DNA from 2 places in the Mesorhizobium sp. CA12 genome. Region 1 is predicted to be linked to the other one. Evidence: predicted binding sites of a transcription regulator. Region 1 holds the regulator's gene; the other holds the start of a gene.
The links. The regulator LexA, encoded in region 1, represses DNA repair genes until DNA is damaged. The targets are predictions, from matches to a motif close to TGTTCNNNNTGTGTTCNG.
Positions count from the first base shown of each region.

Region 2: the regulator LexA is predicted to act here: its motif matches at 2,626-2,643, upstream of dinB (DNA polymerase IV).

Region 1 covers NZ_JAIUHT010000001.1:837,350-844,811, forward strand. Annotated here, with positions in the region: gene gltX (glutamate--tRNA ligase) at 1-377, opposite strand, end outside; gene LB520_RS04030 (ComEC/Rec2 family competence protein) at 480-2,945, shown strand; gene lexA (transcriptional repressor LexA) at 2,982-3,716, opposite strand; gene kynU (kynureninase) at 4,149-5,396, shown strand; gene LB520_RS04045 (alpha/beta hydrolase) at 5,444-6,274, shown strand; gene glp (gephyrin-like molybdotransferase Glp) at 6,323-7,462, opposite strand, start outside.
Region 2 covers NZ_JAIUHT010000021.1:46,491-53,952, forward strand. Annotated here, with positions in the region: gene LB520_RS26025 (patatin-like phospholipase family protein) at 1-1,072, opposite strand, end outside; gene dinB (DNA polymerase IV) at 1,297-2,559, opposite strand; gene LB520_RS26035 (cupin domain-containing protein) at 2,829-3,209, opposite strand; gene LB520_RS26040 (polymerase) at 3,590-3,823, shown strand; gene LB520_RS26045 (hypothetical protein) at 3,896-4,126, shown strand; gene LB520_RS26050 (TadE/TadG family type IV pilus assembly protein) at 4,166-5,383, opposite strand; gene LB520_RS26055 (pilus assembly protein TadG-related protein) at 5,664-6,914, shown strand; gene LB520_RS26060 (TadE/TadG family type IV pilus assembly protein) at 6,911-7,360, shown strand; gene LB520_RS26065 (TadE/TadG family type IV pilus assembly protein) at 7,350-7,462, shown strand, end outside.

The DNA.
Region 1 (7,462 bases):
TGGCCGTTGTAACGCGGCGGCAGGCCTTTGGCACGTGCGGCCTCGCGCATCGCCTCCAGTTCCGCCGGCGTCTCGTAGCTGTAATAGGCCTTGCCCATGCGCACGAGCTGCTCCGCCACCTCGCGGTGACGCGGCGCGCGCTCGAACTGCGAGACGGCGTCGCCATCCCAGGAGAGGCCAAGCCAGGTCAGCCCGTCGAGAATGGCAGCCGTGGCGGCTTCGGTGGAGCGCTCGCGATCGGTATCCTCGATGCGCAGTAGCATCGTGCCGCCAGTGTGCTTGGCATAGAGCCAGTTGAACAGCGCCGTGCGCGCCCCGCCGATATGCAGGTAACCTGTAGGCGAGGGGGCAAAACGGGTGACGACCTTGTCGGACATGGAACTCTCGAGGAAGCGCTGAAAAATGCATGTTTCGCGCAGACTTCCACGCGACCGGCGTTCATGTAGCATAGGCGGTCTGGGGCGCAAGGGGCAGACCCGATGGCTGGACGTGGCCGGGGCGCGGAGGAGAGCGGGGGAACGACAGCAGGCGTCAGCGAACGCCTGATGTTTGCTCATGCCGTGCCCGAAGAGGGAACGCCGCTTTCGCTTCCGGCGCCGCGTCCGCCAGCCGGGCTTCTGCCGACCGGCGGCGGCACGTTACCGCCAGCCTCGCCGACAGCCAACGACGGCCGGATCCGCAGACGGCTTGGCCGCGTTTCGCTTCCTGCTCTGCGCCGAAGCGTTGGCACGGCGGCCGCGACCGAGCTCGACCGTGGCGTCGGCTTTCTGCTGGTGCCGGTGTTCCTGGCAGCCGGCGTGATCTGTTACTTCTCGCTGAGCGCCGAGCCGGACCTCTACAGGCCGCTCGCGGCGGTCGCCCTGATGGCGGTCTGCGCGGCGGTCTCGCGTTCCCGGCACAGAACGCACCTTGTCTTCATGGCGGCGTTTTTCTGCGTCTTGGGCTTTCTCGCGGCCAAGGTGGAGACCTGGCGGATGGCGACCCCGATGCTGGGTTCCGAAATCCAGACACGGCTGACGGGCCGCCTCGTCACCGCCGAGGCGATGGCCAACGGCCGTGTCCGGCTCACCATAGATCTGATATCCACGGAGCGTCCGAAGCTGCGCTACGCGCCGGACCGCATCAGGCTGTCGGCGCGCAGGATCCCGTCCGGCATGTCGGCCGGGTCGATGCTGACCGGCTATGCCAAGCTGCTGCCGCCGACAGGTCCGGTTCGGCCTGACAGCTACGACTTTTCCTTCGACAGCTATTTTGCCGGCATCGGCGCCAGTGGCTTTTTCCTGGGCGATCCGAAACTTGTCGCGCCGACCCCGAGTGCGCCAACGGAGGTGCCGTTTGGCGCACGCGTGGCATCGGCCGTAGAAAACGGACGCGAGGGAATTGCCGACCACATCAGGAGCAGCATCGGCGGTTCCGAGGGCGAGATCGCGGCGGCGCTGATCGTCGGCGTTCGTGCCGGCATTCCGGACGAAATCAACGAGTCGATGCGGCGGACCGGCATCTACCACATCATTTCGATCTCGGGACTGCATATGGCGCTGGTCGCCGGCACGATCATGGTCCTGCTACGCGGCGCCTTCGCGCTGTTTCCGGATTTCTCGTCGCGCCGGCCGGTGAAGAAATATGCCGCTGGCATCGCGCTGGCGTCGATCGCCGCCTATCTCGTGATCTCCGGCATCGTGGTGGCGGCCGAGCGAAGCTTCATCATGCTTGGCGTGATGCTGGTCGCCGTGCTTTTCGACCGCGCAGCGCTGACCATGCGCAACCTGGCGATCTCTGCCATCGCCGTCATCCTGGTCTCGCCGCATGAAGTGGTCGGCCCGAGCTTCCAGATGTCCTTCGCCGCCACCGCCGCCCTGGTCGGCGCCTATGCCGGCTTTGCCGACTATCGCGCCGGCAAAACGACCGCGCCGCCGGCAAAGCGTTCGTTTCTCGGGTTCTTATCGCGAAAACTGGCGATTGGAGCGGGTGGCGCCGCCGTGACGTCGCTCATCGCGGGCAGCGCAACATTGTTGTTTGCCATCTGGCACTTCCAGCGGGTGTCGCCGCTCAGCCTGCTGGCCAATCTGGCGGTCATGCCGATCGTCTCATTGGTCGTCATGCCGTTCGCCGTGCTGAGCGCGCTGGCCATGCCCTTCGGCTTCGACGGTCCCTTCCTCTTTGTCATGGGCAAAGGCCTGACGGCGATGATCGCCATTTCGGCATGGATTTCCGAGCGCTCACCGGTCGACGCCGTGGGGCTGATCTCGATTCAGTCGGTGCTGCTGGCGACGGTCGCGCTGGTCATCGCGACCATGGCTACCACTTGGCTGAGGCTTGCCGCCGTACCTTTCGCGCTCGCTGCGCTGCTGGCCATTCCGCACGTCCGCACACCGGACGTGCTTATCTCGGAGGATGCGCATCTGGTGGCGATGCCGATCGGCGGCGGCGAGCTTGCCGTCAATCGCGAACGCTCCAACGAGTTCACCACCGACAATTGGAAACGGGCGCTGAAAGCCGAGGAAATCGTGCCGCCGGAAAGGTTCGCCAAAGATACGCTGGACATTGCCGATCCCGTCGACCTGCCGCCCGGCTCGCCCTTCTATTGCAGCGGCGATCTCTGCATCGGTCGGCATCCTTCCGGCGCGATCGTCGCGCTCGCCGAGACCCGCGACACCGCCCGGCCGGCCTGCGGCTTCGCCGACCTCATCGTCATCAACGACGCCACGGCCTATAACCCGTGCCGCGATCCGCGTGTGCTCGTCGTCACCAAGCGGCAGCTGGCGCGCGACGGCAGCGCCGCCGTTTTCTTCGATCCGCAATCGGCAACCGCGCGGCCAACCGTCCGCTACGCGGTCGTAGAACCATACCGACCCTGGCACGAGCAGCGGAAATACACGCGCGAGGCGAGGGGACTGGCGCCCTATAAGCAGCCGGAAAAACCAGCCGCCGCACCGGCCCAATAGATTGTCGTCCGGGCGAAGAAGGCCGGGCAGTTCTGCTCAGTAGCGGCGGATAAGTCCGACGAGCTTGCCCTGAACCTTGACCCGATCCGGTCCGAAGATCCGGGTCTCATAGGCCGGGTTGGCGGCCTCGAGCGCGATCGAGGCACCCTTGCGGCGGAAACGCTTAAGCGTCGCCTCCTCATCGTCGACCAGCGCCACCACGATCTCGCCCGGGCTTGCCGTGTTGGCATTGCGGATGATGACGGTGTCGCCATCGAAGATGCCGGCCTCGATCATCGAGTCGCCCTTGACCTCCAACGCGTAATGCTCGCCGCCCATGATCATGTCCGGCGGCACCGAGATCGAATGCGTCTGGTGCTGGATGGCGTCAATCGGCACGCCGGCGGCGATGCGGCCCATCACCGGAATGGATACGGCCGCCGCGGCCTCGTCGTCATTGCTTGGTCTCGGAGTGCGCGATGGCGTCGTCGGCTTGACCTGGCGACTGAGATTGCCTTGGCCGCCCTGGATGACGCTTGGCGAAAACTTCTTCGCGGCATTCAGGCCAGGCGCGATCGAGTCGGGCAGGCGCAGCACTTCCAGCGCGCGCGCCCGGTTCGGGAGCCGGCGAATGAAGCCGCGTTCTTCCAGCGCAGTGATCAGCCGATGGATGCCGGACTTGGAGGCAAGGTCGAGCGCCTCCTTCATCTCATCGAATGATGGAGGAATCCCGCTCTCCTTCAGGCGTTCATGGATGAACATCAGGAGTTCATGTTGTTTGCGCGTCAGCATCGGCGGCCCCCACGGGTTCTGAAACCAGAATCAGAAAAACAAACCCAGAACAAACACTATCTGTTCCAGTTGTGTTCCGCAACCGTTTAAAGTTTAGTGAATTTGTTAAGGCTGCCGAAACAATGTCGCATCCGGTGACGGCCGGCTGCCCCTCCTGGGGCAGCGGCATTGATTCCGCTCGATTTTGGAGTTCCCCTTAAGCTGAAATACAACCCGACACGATCACGAAGCAGTGGTTGGGATCACGTCGGCTCGTACCGTAAGCGCGTGGCACCGTGAACGAAACGAACCCAAAATGCCAACGTTGGCGAAGTTCCGATCCGCAGTCTTCGCCGTCTATGGACCAGCTAACATAGGACCAAAGGTTCTTGCCCTGTCGCCGACGGTGGTGAGACAACCCCCTTGGCCAGATCGAAATGGAGCGGCAGCACAATGAGGGGAATTCCTGATCTCGCCGAAGTCGAGGCGATGGATGCCGCGGATCCGCTGCGCGCCATGCGCGATCGCTTCGTCTTGCCGGAAGACGTCATATACCTCGACGGCAATTCGCTGGGCGCCGCTTCGATCGACGCCTTCAGCGAGATCGAGACTGCCGCGAGGCAGGAATGGGCGCGGGATCTCATCCGCGCCTGGAACACCGCCGGCTGGTTCGATATGCCCATCGAGCTGGGTGACCAGCTAGGACGGCTGATCGGCGCGAAACCCGGCCAGACGGTCGTTTGCGACACGACTTCGATCAACATCTACAAGGTCCTGCATGCGGCACTTGCAATGCGGCCCGAGCGTTCGGTGATCGTTGCCGAGGACGACAGCTTTCCGACCGACCTCTACATGGCGGAAGGCGTCGCATCGACGCGGCCCGGCACGGTGCTGCGGCTCGAAGGCGCAGATGCCCCGACGATTGAGGAACTGGTTGACGATCGCGTCGCGGTCATCCTGGTCAACCACGTCAACTACAAATCCGGCCGGCTGCGCGACATGGCGGCGCTCACCCGCAAGGCTCATGAAGCCGGCGCGCTGATCGTGTGGGACCTCTGCCACACGGCGGGTGCGCTGCCGGTTGATCTCGACGGCTCGAATGCCGATTTCGCCGTCGGCTGCACCTACAAGTATCTCAATGGCGGGCCGGGCTCGCCAGCCTTCATCTACGCCGCGAACCGCCACCACCGCGACATTCGCCAGCCACTCAGCGGCTGGTGGGGCCATGCCCGGCCTTTCGCGTTCGAGCAGGGCTACGCCGCGGGCACGGGCATCCGGCGGTTCCTGTGCGGAACGCAGCCGGTGCTGTCGATGCGCGCGCTGAAAGGCGCGCTGGATATCTGGAACGACGTCGACATGACGGCCGTGCGGAGAAAAAGCGTCGCGCTGACGGACCTGTTCATCCGGCTTGTCGAGGCCAGATGCGGCGGCTTCGGTCTTGAGCTGGAGAGCCCGCGCTCACGCGCCGAGCGCGGCAGCCAGGTGTCGTTCGCCCATCCGCATGGCTACCAGGTGATGCGTGCCTTGATCGAGCGCGGCGTGATCGGCGATTTCCGCGCGCCATCCACCATTCGTTTCGGCTTCACGCCGCTCTATGTCGGCTACCGCGATGTCTGGAATGCGGTCGAGGTGCTGCAGGACATCCTGCGCACTGGCATCTGGCAAGACGCGCGCTTTGCCATCAAAACAACCGTTACCTGACTTTCAATCGGCGATGCCGAACAAATGACCTGATCGCGGAGACACCGTTGCTGGGACATCGTATTGTCGACTGGGATGACGCCTATGCAAATGGCGCCAATATCGCGGGCGGCGACCGCTGGCCGGCTGCGTGGGATCGGCCGGCGCGGGCGTTTCGCGAAAGGCTGCTGTCAGAGGGCAGGGCGCGGCTCGATGTTGTCTACGGCGAAGCGCCGCGCAAGCGCTTCGACCTGTTTCTCCCGTCTGCGGCGCCAAGGGGGCTCGTCGTGTTCATCCACGGCGGCTACTGGATGGAGTCGGACAAGAGCTCCTGGTCACATCTGGCTGGAGGCGCGCTCGGCCGCGGCTTTGCCGTCGCCATGCCCTCCTACACGCTGTGCCCGCAGACCAGGATCAGCGGCATAGTCGGCGAGGTCGCTGCAGCGATCGAGAAGGCGGCGGCCATGGTCGATGGTCCGCTGATGCTGACCGGGCACTCGGCCGGCGGGCATCTCGCCAGCCGGATGGTGACCACGGCCTCACCGCTATCATCCGATGTGGCGCGGCGCATACGCCAGGTCGTTTCGATTTCAGGCCTGCACGACCTTCGGCCGCTGATGTTCACAGCGCTGAACGAGACCCTGAACATCGACGAGCCGGAAGCGCGGAGCGAAAGCCCGGCATTGTTGCGGCCTCGACAGGGAGCCTGCATCACCTGCTGGGCCGGCGGCGGCGAGCGTGCGGAATTCCTGCGCCAGAGCGCGTTGCTCGCCAACATCTGGACCGGGCTCGGCGCCTCCACCCGTTCAGTGGTCGAGCCGGACCGACATCATTTCAACATTGTCGATGGCCTCGCCGACCCGGATCATCCCCTGACCCGTACGCTGGTGGACGAATAAGGGTTACGATCGACTTCGTCGACGTATCAGGATCGACTTCGTCGACGCCTAGCGCAGCATGAGCACGCTGCATTCAGCGCCGGCTTCCGCCGCCGGCGCAAAGGGCTCGCGCACGATCAGGCCGTTGGCGTCGGCGAGCATCCGCAGCATCGAGGAGTCCTGGATTCCGAAAGGTATCGCGACCAAGGTGCCGGCGTCCTCGCGCACGACGGCGCGCACATAGTCCTGCCTAAGGTCGTTGGCCCGCATCGCGGTGCCAAGCCGGGCCGTTCGCATATCCTGATGGTGATCGCGGCCACCGAGCCGGGCAAGCAGCGGTTTCAGGAAGAGTTGCGAGCAGACAATGCTTGCCACCGGATTGCCGGGCAGGCCGATGCAGCGGATATGGCCAAGCCGGCCAAACATCAGTGGTTTGCCGGGGCGCATGGCGATTTTCCAGAAATCGAGCTGCATGCCTTCGCCGGTCAGCACGCTATGGACGAGGTCGTGGTCGCCGACCGAGGCGCCGCCGAGCGTGACGATGACATCGGCGTCCGCCTCGACCGCTTTCCGGACCAGCGCGGCAATCGCCTCCTGGCGGTCGGCGGCGATGCCGAGATCGAGCGCGAGCGCGCCGACCGACTGGGCGGCGGCTCCAACGCCGTAGGCATTCGACGAAATGATCTGGTCGGGGCCGAGCGCGCTGCCCGGGGGCAGCAATTCGTCGCCGGTGGCGATGATCGCGACCAGCGGCCGGCGCACGACGTTCAGGGCTGGGTGGTTGGCCGAGGCCGCCAGCGAAAGGGCCGCTGCATCGAGCACGCGGCCCTTTTCGAGCAGCACGTCGCCCTGGCCGAAGTCGAGCCCGCGGCGACGCACATTGCGTCCTTCCGTGGTCGGCTCCGTCACTTCGATCCTGCCATTGCCGAGATCGCGGACGTTTTCCTGGATGACGACCGTGTCGGCGCCCTCCGGCAACGGCGCTCCGGTGAAGATGCGCACGGCCTGGCCTTCCCCGACGGTTCCGGAGAAACCGCGCCCGGCAGGCGCCACGCCGATGACCTCGAGTAGCGCCGGCGCCGAGGCGACATCGGAGAAGCGTGCGGCATAGCCGTCCATCGCGGAGGCATCGAAAGGTGGCTGCGTGCGCAGCGCGACCACCGGCTCGGCCAGCACGCGACCCGCCGCGTCAGCCAGCGGAACGCGCTC
Region 2 (7,462 bases), on a different contig from region 1:
TCTCTTCGCTGCCCAGAAAATGCAGCGAGGTGCCGATATCGGTAGGTGCGGTGGCGGCGGTTTGCACGAAGGCCGGCTCGGCCGTGTCGGGCTTGCTGGCGATCGACCAGAAGACGCCGCGCGTCGCCGCATAGCCGGGCCGGGTCGCGTCATTGGCCAGGCCACGATCGTCGGCGTCCTTGGCCGCCTGGAAGCGCGCCACCAGATCCCGGCGCCTGAGCGAGCGCACCTGGTTGTCGGTGGTGTCGAGCACGCGTTTCAACTGCGAGAACCAGTTCCGATAGCCGGCGCTCGAAGCCTGCCAGGGCGCGCCGGCGTCGCTGACCAGCAGCCAGCGGCAGCGTTTCAGCGCCGGCTCGATGCCGTGATTGTCGTAGACGCCGCCATCGGTGAGCACGGCGCGCGAAGGCGGCACCGGCGGGCCGACGCTCGGGTCGAGCTTGTCATTCTTCCACGCGAAGGGCGTGAGCTCGAGCCGCAGCGGCGACAGGAAAGGCGGGAAGGCCGAGGAGGCGGCAATCGCGAGAGCCACCGGCAGGTCGGCCTGGTAGGCGACGCCGATGCGATAGTCGGCGATGTAGCGCCGCGACAGCCGGAACAGCGAGCCGGTGCCGAGATTGCTGGAGCAGAACACGAACCAGGGTTTTTCCGGCAGGCTCTTCAGCATCGGCCTTGAGCCGTCGAACAAATGTCTCTCGTAGCAGTCGGCGACTTCGCGCGCCGCGCTGGAAAACGGGTTGAGCAGGCCCTTGAAGATCGACGGCACGTCGAGGAAGACTTGCGAGAACTCCAGTATCCTGTCCAGATAGATATCGAAATAGGCGGCGACACCGTTGACGAAGGCGAAACGCGGCCAAAGCACCGCCAGCAGCCCGGCGGCTATCGAGCCGCCCGAGACCGAGCTTACCATGTCGAGTTTCTGGAGCAGCCCGGCCTCGTTGAGGCGGCATAGCGCGCCGGCATGAAACAGCATGGCGCGGTAGCCGCCGCCCGACAGGCAGAGGCCGAGATCATAGCGTTCGGGCGCGCCGCCATCCGCGTCCGGTGGTGATCCAGCCGCAATCGGCTCCATCGCGGCCCCCTTGCCTGTCCGTCCGGCGTCCTTAAGCCTGGCTTTGCGCAATCGAGCCCAGCACCGACATTCTTGCAAGTGGGGGGAACGCGTAACTTCACAGATTGGAAATCGGCCCGCGCCGACGGACGGGGAGATTACCCGAAGCGGTTGGTACGCAGCGCACGGACGGCGCGTAGGCTTTCGTCAATCTCCAATGGCGTCAGAGGAGATGCCTCAGCCACTCACAGCTCCTTCTCGGCCAATTCCCTAAACCCGTCCGGCACCGAGCGCGGACCTTCTAGCGCTACCGTGCCGTAGCCGACCGCCTCCTTGCCGAAGCGCTGGCGGATCTTGTCCACCGCCCGGTCGGCGCCGAAGCGCGCGAGGCCTTTGCGGCTGCCGGGCCTCAGCTTCTCGTCCGCCAGCCCGAGCGGCAGTTCGAGCTGCAGCTCGGCATGCTCCTCCAGATGCGAGACAGAGATGGCGAGCAGCGAGATGTCCCTCTCGCCCGGATGGGCGGCAAGCACGCCGCGCACCAGTTCCTCGGCGATCTCCGCCAGCATCGCGGTCGCCTGGATCGGCTGGTCGAGCGTGATCGAGCGGCTCACAGCGCGCAGATCAGCGAAGCGAACCCGCACCGTCACTGTGCGCCCGGGCCGGTCCTTGGCGCGCAACCGGCTGGCCACGCGGTCGGCCAGATGCAGGAGCGTCGGCACGAAGACGCGCGGCACTGCCGGCTTCCTGCCGAGCGCCGATTGCGCGCCGGCAGAATGCGCGCGGCGGTGCGCCTCGAGTTTTCGCGGGTCGCGGTTCCAGGCGAGCGCGGCAAGCTTCTGGCCGGCGGCATGGCCGATCAGCCGCTCCAGCGCCCCGCTATGGGTGCGCGCCAGCTGCCCGATCGTCTCGACACCGATCTCGGCCAGCCTGGCCTTGGTCGCCGGGCCGACACCCCACATCAGCGTGACAGGCAGGTCGTGCAGGAAGGCGAGCTCGCTGCCGGGCTCGATCACCACCAGCCCTTCGGGCTTGGCTACCTGCGAGGCGATCTTGGCCAGATGCTTCGTCCGCGCCACGCCGATCGAGATCGGCAGACCGAGCTCGGCCTTCACCCGCTCGCGGATTTTTCGCGCGATCTCTTGCGGCGATCCGAACAGATGCGTGCAGCCGGCGACGTCGGCAAAAGCCTCGTCGATCGAGATGCGCTCGACCGCCGGCGTGAAGTCGTCGAGCACCTTGATCGCGGCGTCGCCGAGGCGCTGGTATTCGGAAAAATGACCGCCGACGAAGATGAGATGAGGGCAGAGCTCGCGCGCTTTGCGGCCCGGCATGCCGCCGCGCACGCCAAAGATTTTCGCCTCATAGGAGGCCGCCAGCACCACGCCTCCGCCGACGGCGATCGGCTTGCCACGCAATGACGGATCGAGCAGCTGCTCGACCGAGGCGTAGAAGGCGTCGAGGTCGGCGTGCAGGATGGTGGCGGCCGCGGCGGTGTTCGTGGCGGCCATCGCGCGCTCCCATGGCCATTTGTGTGGCATTGCAGCATTAGCTGCGTCTTTTGTAAGGGGAATTAACGGAACATAAAGAGAACAAAAGAAGCTCTCTGTCAAGCCACCACGCTTGGCCGTGCAGGTTTCCACAACTGGGGCGCAGCCACAGATAGAACGCCGGTTGTGCGAATGACCTTTGCGCGGGACATGCCGCCGCAGGCTGAGGAGGGATCGCCTCGCGAGGCGATCCCTCCTTCGCCTCTGAACGTAAATTGCGACTGTCTGCGCTATGCCGGCTTGGCGTATTCTTCGGCGCTCAGCACCTCGATGCATTGGAACGGCTGGTTGCCTTCCACCCAGGCGTCGTGGCCGGGCGGGATGGTGTAGGAAGTGCCGGCCTCGATGGTCTTTTGCGTTCCGTCGGTCATCCGTACGGTGATCGAGCCGGACACGGCATAACCAACATGCGAGACCTGGCAGCTGTCGGTCTTGACCACCGGCTTCACGCATTCGGACCATCTCCAGCCCGGCTGCATGTTCATCCGCCCGAGCGTATAGCCTGGGAGCCGGACGATCTCGACACGCGTCTTTGCGGGCGCGCGGACCTCATCGGGATTGTTGTGCGATTTGGATTCGAGTTTCGTCACCTTCATTGCAACTTCGGCCATGGTATCCCTCCCATGTGTGAAGCGGCGCCTGACGTTGCGATCGTCGGCGACCGCGAGTGTATTCATAAGCCTTATTATGAGCGATTGCTAATTAATTGAGGTGACCGCTAGCTCAGCCGAACGCTTGGCGCATTGTCGTGGAAGGCGGATATTCCAGACCCTCGGGCGACGGTCCCCGGCCATCTTCGGACCGAAGTCCCATTGCACGAACGCAGAGGCCCGACACGCCTATTTTCAGGAAACAACGACGGCACCAAAATCATTGGCTAGCAAGCCGCCGGACAAAGTCCCTTCATCGGCGGTTGACCACGGCGTGCCCGCTATTCCTGCGATATGGCGGGCACGCCTTTCCCCTGAAACCGCTCCTGGAGTTGCCAGCCGTGCAACCCGGTAAGATGATCGCCAATCTGTTTGCCGCACTGCTTCTGGCCGGCCTGGTCGGCGGCGTCTTCTTCGTCTTCGGCAGGCCGCTCTGGCCCGAGCGCCAGGCTCGTATGGTGATCCTTCTCCCGGTCGATACGATTGCGACCGGATCGCTGCGCCGAGCCTGCCTCGAGCCATGCCTGCCGGCCCGCTTCGACCTCAAGCTCGCGCCCGCCAGGCCGCGCGGATGAAGCCGGGCGCGGGAACCAGTCCGCGCCCCGGGCCGTTGACGGAGCGAAGGGATGGCGCTGGCGGAGGCCGCCATGGACAATTTCGAACTCATCGATCTTCTGTGCGTCATCGACGCCTGCGTGAGCGACCGTTCGGCCGGCCGTATCGTGCCGATGTCGAGGGCCGTCGAGGAGTTGCGCGTCCTGACCGGCGATTTCGTCTCGTCGGATGAGGATGCGGCCAACGCCTTGACGCAGGTCGCGCTCAAGCGCGGCTGCGCCGTGCTCTTCGACGAGCGAGCGGGTGCGGATATTGTCGGCTAGGCGCAATCTCGTCCTCCTCCTGGCGGAGGAGGTTGGTGCTCATTTCGCCAGGGTGATCATCCGGCCCGCATACGCCGCCCGGCCTCCGAGTTCGGCCGTGCAATCCGACTTCACGGCCGAGTTCCCCGTCATCGAGATGGTATCGCCGACCAGCCGCAGGCAACTGCCCTGGGCGTTCATGTCCGAATTTCCGGCATAGGTGATGACGGCGTCCGGGGCGTAGATAAAGCCGCTGACCACGGAGCCCGATCCGCCGTTCAGCGTCAGCGCCTGGGTGTTGCCGTGAGCCTGGTAGACGGTGATTCCGGCGTAGGGGCCGCTGGTGGGCGGCGACAGGTTCACCTGTTCGTTGGCGTTGATATAGAGCTGTGAGTTCTCCATCAGGAAGATCGTCACGCCCTGGCCGCTCAGGCTGCCGTTGCCGCCCGGCTTTATGGTGACATTGCGCATGATGTAGGTGCCCGGATTGAGGGTGATCTTTCCCGACAAGGTCTTGTCGCAATAGGTACCCGGCGAGAGCGTCACCGTTTTGCCATTGGGCACCGGCAGGCACAGCGTATAGGCGGGAGGAACGACGTCGGCCAGCGGATCGAACGAAGCATACTGGTTCTCATGCGGCGCGCCGCAGGAAAGCGTGGCGTTCGGCGGCGTCAGCCCTTGCGTGCCGCCGACTGTCGAGACGCAGCCGGCGCTGACGATCGCCGAGCCGCCGCGATTGACGGCGTCGGGCGCGTCTGAATTGGCCGCGATCACGCAGCCGTTCATCGCCACATTGGTCGAGCCCTGCAGGTTGACCGCGCCGTCGGCGTGCTGATCGAGCGCGAGCACGCAGGCTTGCGCGCCGGGCTTGAGCTTGACCGAGGCGGTGCGCGTCGCCTGCCAGGCCGGCATGCCGCTGATGAAGGCCGGCCGGCTGACGCTGGACGACAGCGAAATGAAATAGGCGCCCGGACCGCCGCTCGCGCTGGCCTGGAAGGCGGCGAGGCTGCCCGATAGTTCCTGCGCGTCGGCTGCGCTCATATTGGCGGCGAAGAAGGTCTGGCCGAGTTGCTGCACGTCGCTTGCCGACATGCCTGGCAGGTATTTCGTGCCGATCGCCAAGCCGGCCGCGTCCAGCGAGTTCTGCAACTGCGCGGCGTCGTCGCTCGTGCCTATCAGGTCGATGGATGCCGCCACGCCAAGCATAAGCGGCACCATGGCGACCGCGGCTGCGATCGCAAAGTTGCCGCCCCTCGATGCCAAAAAACGTCCCAACATGGAGCTCGCCCTCGTCATATGTCCGAGAGTGATATGCGCGCCGTCTCTACGGTCGATTTCCAAAATAGATAAAATGCAGAGAGAGCTAAAATGCATGGTTTTACCGACGCTTAAACCTTAAGTCCGATCTTTTATAGGCCTTAAGTCTTAGTGCGTGCGGCGCAAGGCGGAGGCAGCGGAGCGCTAGGGTCCCACCGGCAAAAATCGAGCGAAATAATTAGGCATTCGTTCATACGGCAATGATGACGTAACGGCTGGGATAGCTTGGGTGCGCTCGGCCATGGCCTTTTCAGGTCGGTTCATCAGAAATCTTTTTTCTCGACGCGGCTCTCGACGCTTTTGCGAAGGCAAGAGCGGCAATGTCGCCACCATTTTCGCGCTCACCTTGCCGGTCGTCGTCGGCGGCGCCGGGCTCGGCGTCGAGACCTCCTACTGGTACTATTCGAGCCTGAAGCTGCAGGCGATCGCCGACGCGGCCGCCTATGCCGGCGCGTTGGAAAAGATCGCCGGATCCAACACGGATGCCATCACCGCCGCCGCCGCGTCATCGGCCGCCTCGAATGGCCTTGGTGCGGGCACCATTGTCGTCAACACCCCGCCGGCGTCGGGACCGAACACGGCCAAGAAGGCGGTCGAGGTCATCCTCAACCAGGATCTCGACCGGATCTTCACGTCCATCTTCACTCAGACAAAAGTACCGGAGCGGGCGAGGGCGGTGGCGCTGATCACCGACGCCTCCAAAGCTTGCATCGAAGCGCTCAATCCGTCGGCCTCCCAGGCAGCACTTTTCTCCGGCAGCACCAGCGTCAAACTGGCCGGCTGCGTCATCATGGCGAATTCGATCGCCAACGACGCCATCAAGGTGCAGGGATCGGCGGGTCTTCAGGCCGATTGCCTGATTTCGGCCGGCGGCGTCGTGCTGAACAATCCGGTGCCGATGGTCTGCAAGGCCCCGATCACCCAGGCGCTGCCGGCGGCCGATCCGTTCGCCAGCTTGCCGGCTCCCGCGACCACGACCCCATGCCAGAAGATCAACGGCAACAAGACGACGCAAACGATCCAGCCCGGGACCTACTGCAGCGGCATGAGCCTCAACGGCAACATCACGCTTTCCCCCGGTGTCTACGTCGTCCAGGGCGACTTGAAGATCAATGCGGGTGCCGTCATCCAAGGCAGCGACGTTACGATCTTCATGGCCGGCAGCAACACTGTCAGCATGAACGGCAACGCCACCGTGACGCTGGCCGCCCCGACTACGGGCACCTATTCCGGCGTGCTGTTCTATGGCGACCGGACGGGGACCGCCGCGCAGAGCACCTTCAACGGCACCGCGACTTCGCTTTTGACCGGCGCGATCTACTTCCCCAGGCAACAGGTCAACTATCTTGGCAATTTCTCGGGCGTGAATGGCTGCACCCAGGTCGTTGCCGATACCATCCAGTGGTCGGGCAACTCGACCATCAACCAGGACTGCTCGAGCCTAGGGATGAAGGACATCCCGGCCGCTCAGGCGGTTGCGGTGGTCGAGTGAAATCCGCTGCCCGTCGACTGATGCCGGCCATTCGCGATGAATCGGGCATCGCCGCGGTGGAACTCGCGTTTGTCTTGCCCGTCTTGTGCGCGGCCTTGCTCGGAATCATGGACGGCTGGTCCTATGTCGCGGGTTCGCTGTCGATGCGCGCCGGTGTGAAAACGGCGGCCAACCTCGTGATGGCTGGCTCCGCTGACGACAGCGCGACCCAGACTGTCGCGCTGGCGAGCTGGGAGAACAAGCCTTCCGACGCGCAGGTTACGATTAGTCGCATCTATAAGTGTGGGACCACCGTGGTCGATGCGTCGACCTTATGCAGTGGACCGAAAGCGCCGTCCGTCTACGTCCAGATTCAGGCATCCGGCACCTGGATCCCGCCCTTCACCTTTGGTCCATACCCAGACAATACCGCGATCGGCCATGTGCAGGTGGTCCGTGTGCGCTAAACAAAGGCTCCGGCTTTCGGCATTTGCGGCTAATGAGGCGGGCGGCGCCGGTCTCGAATTCGCCCTGGTCGCGCCTTTTCTCATCATGCTCCTGTTCGGCAT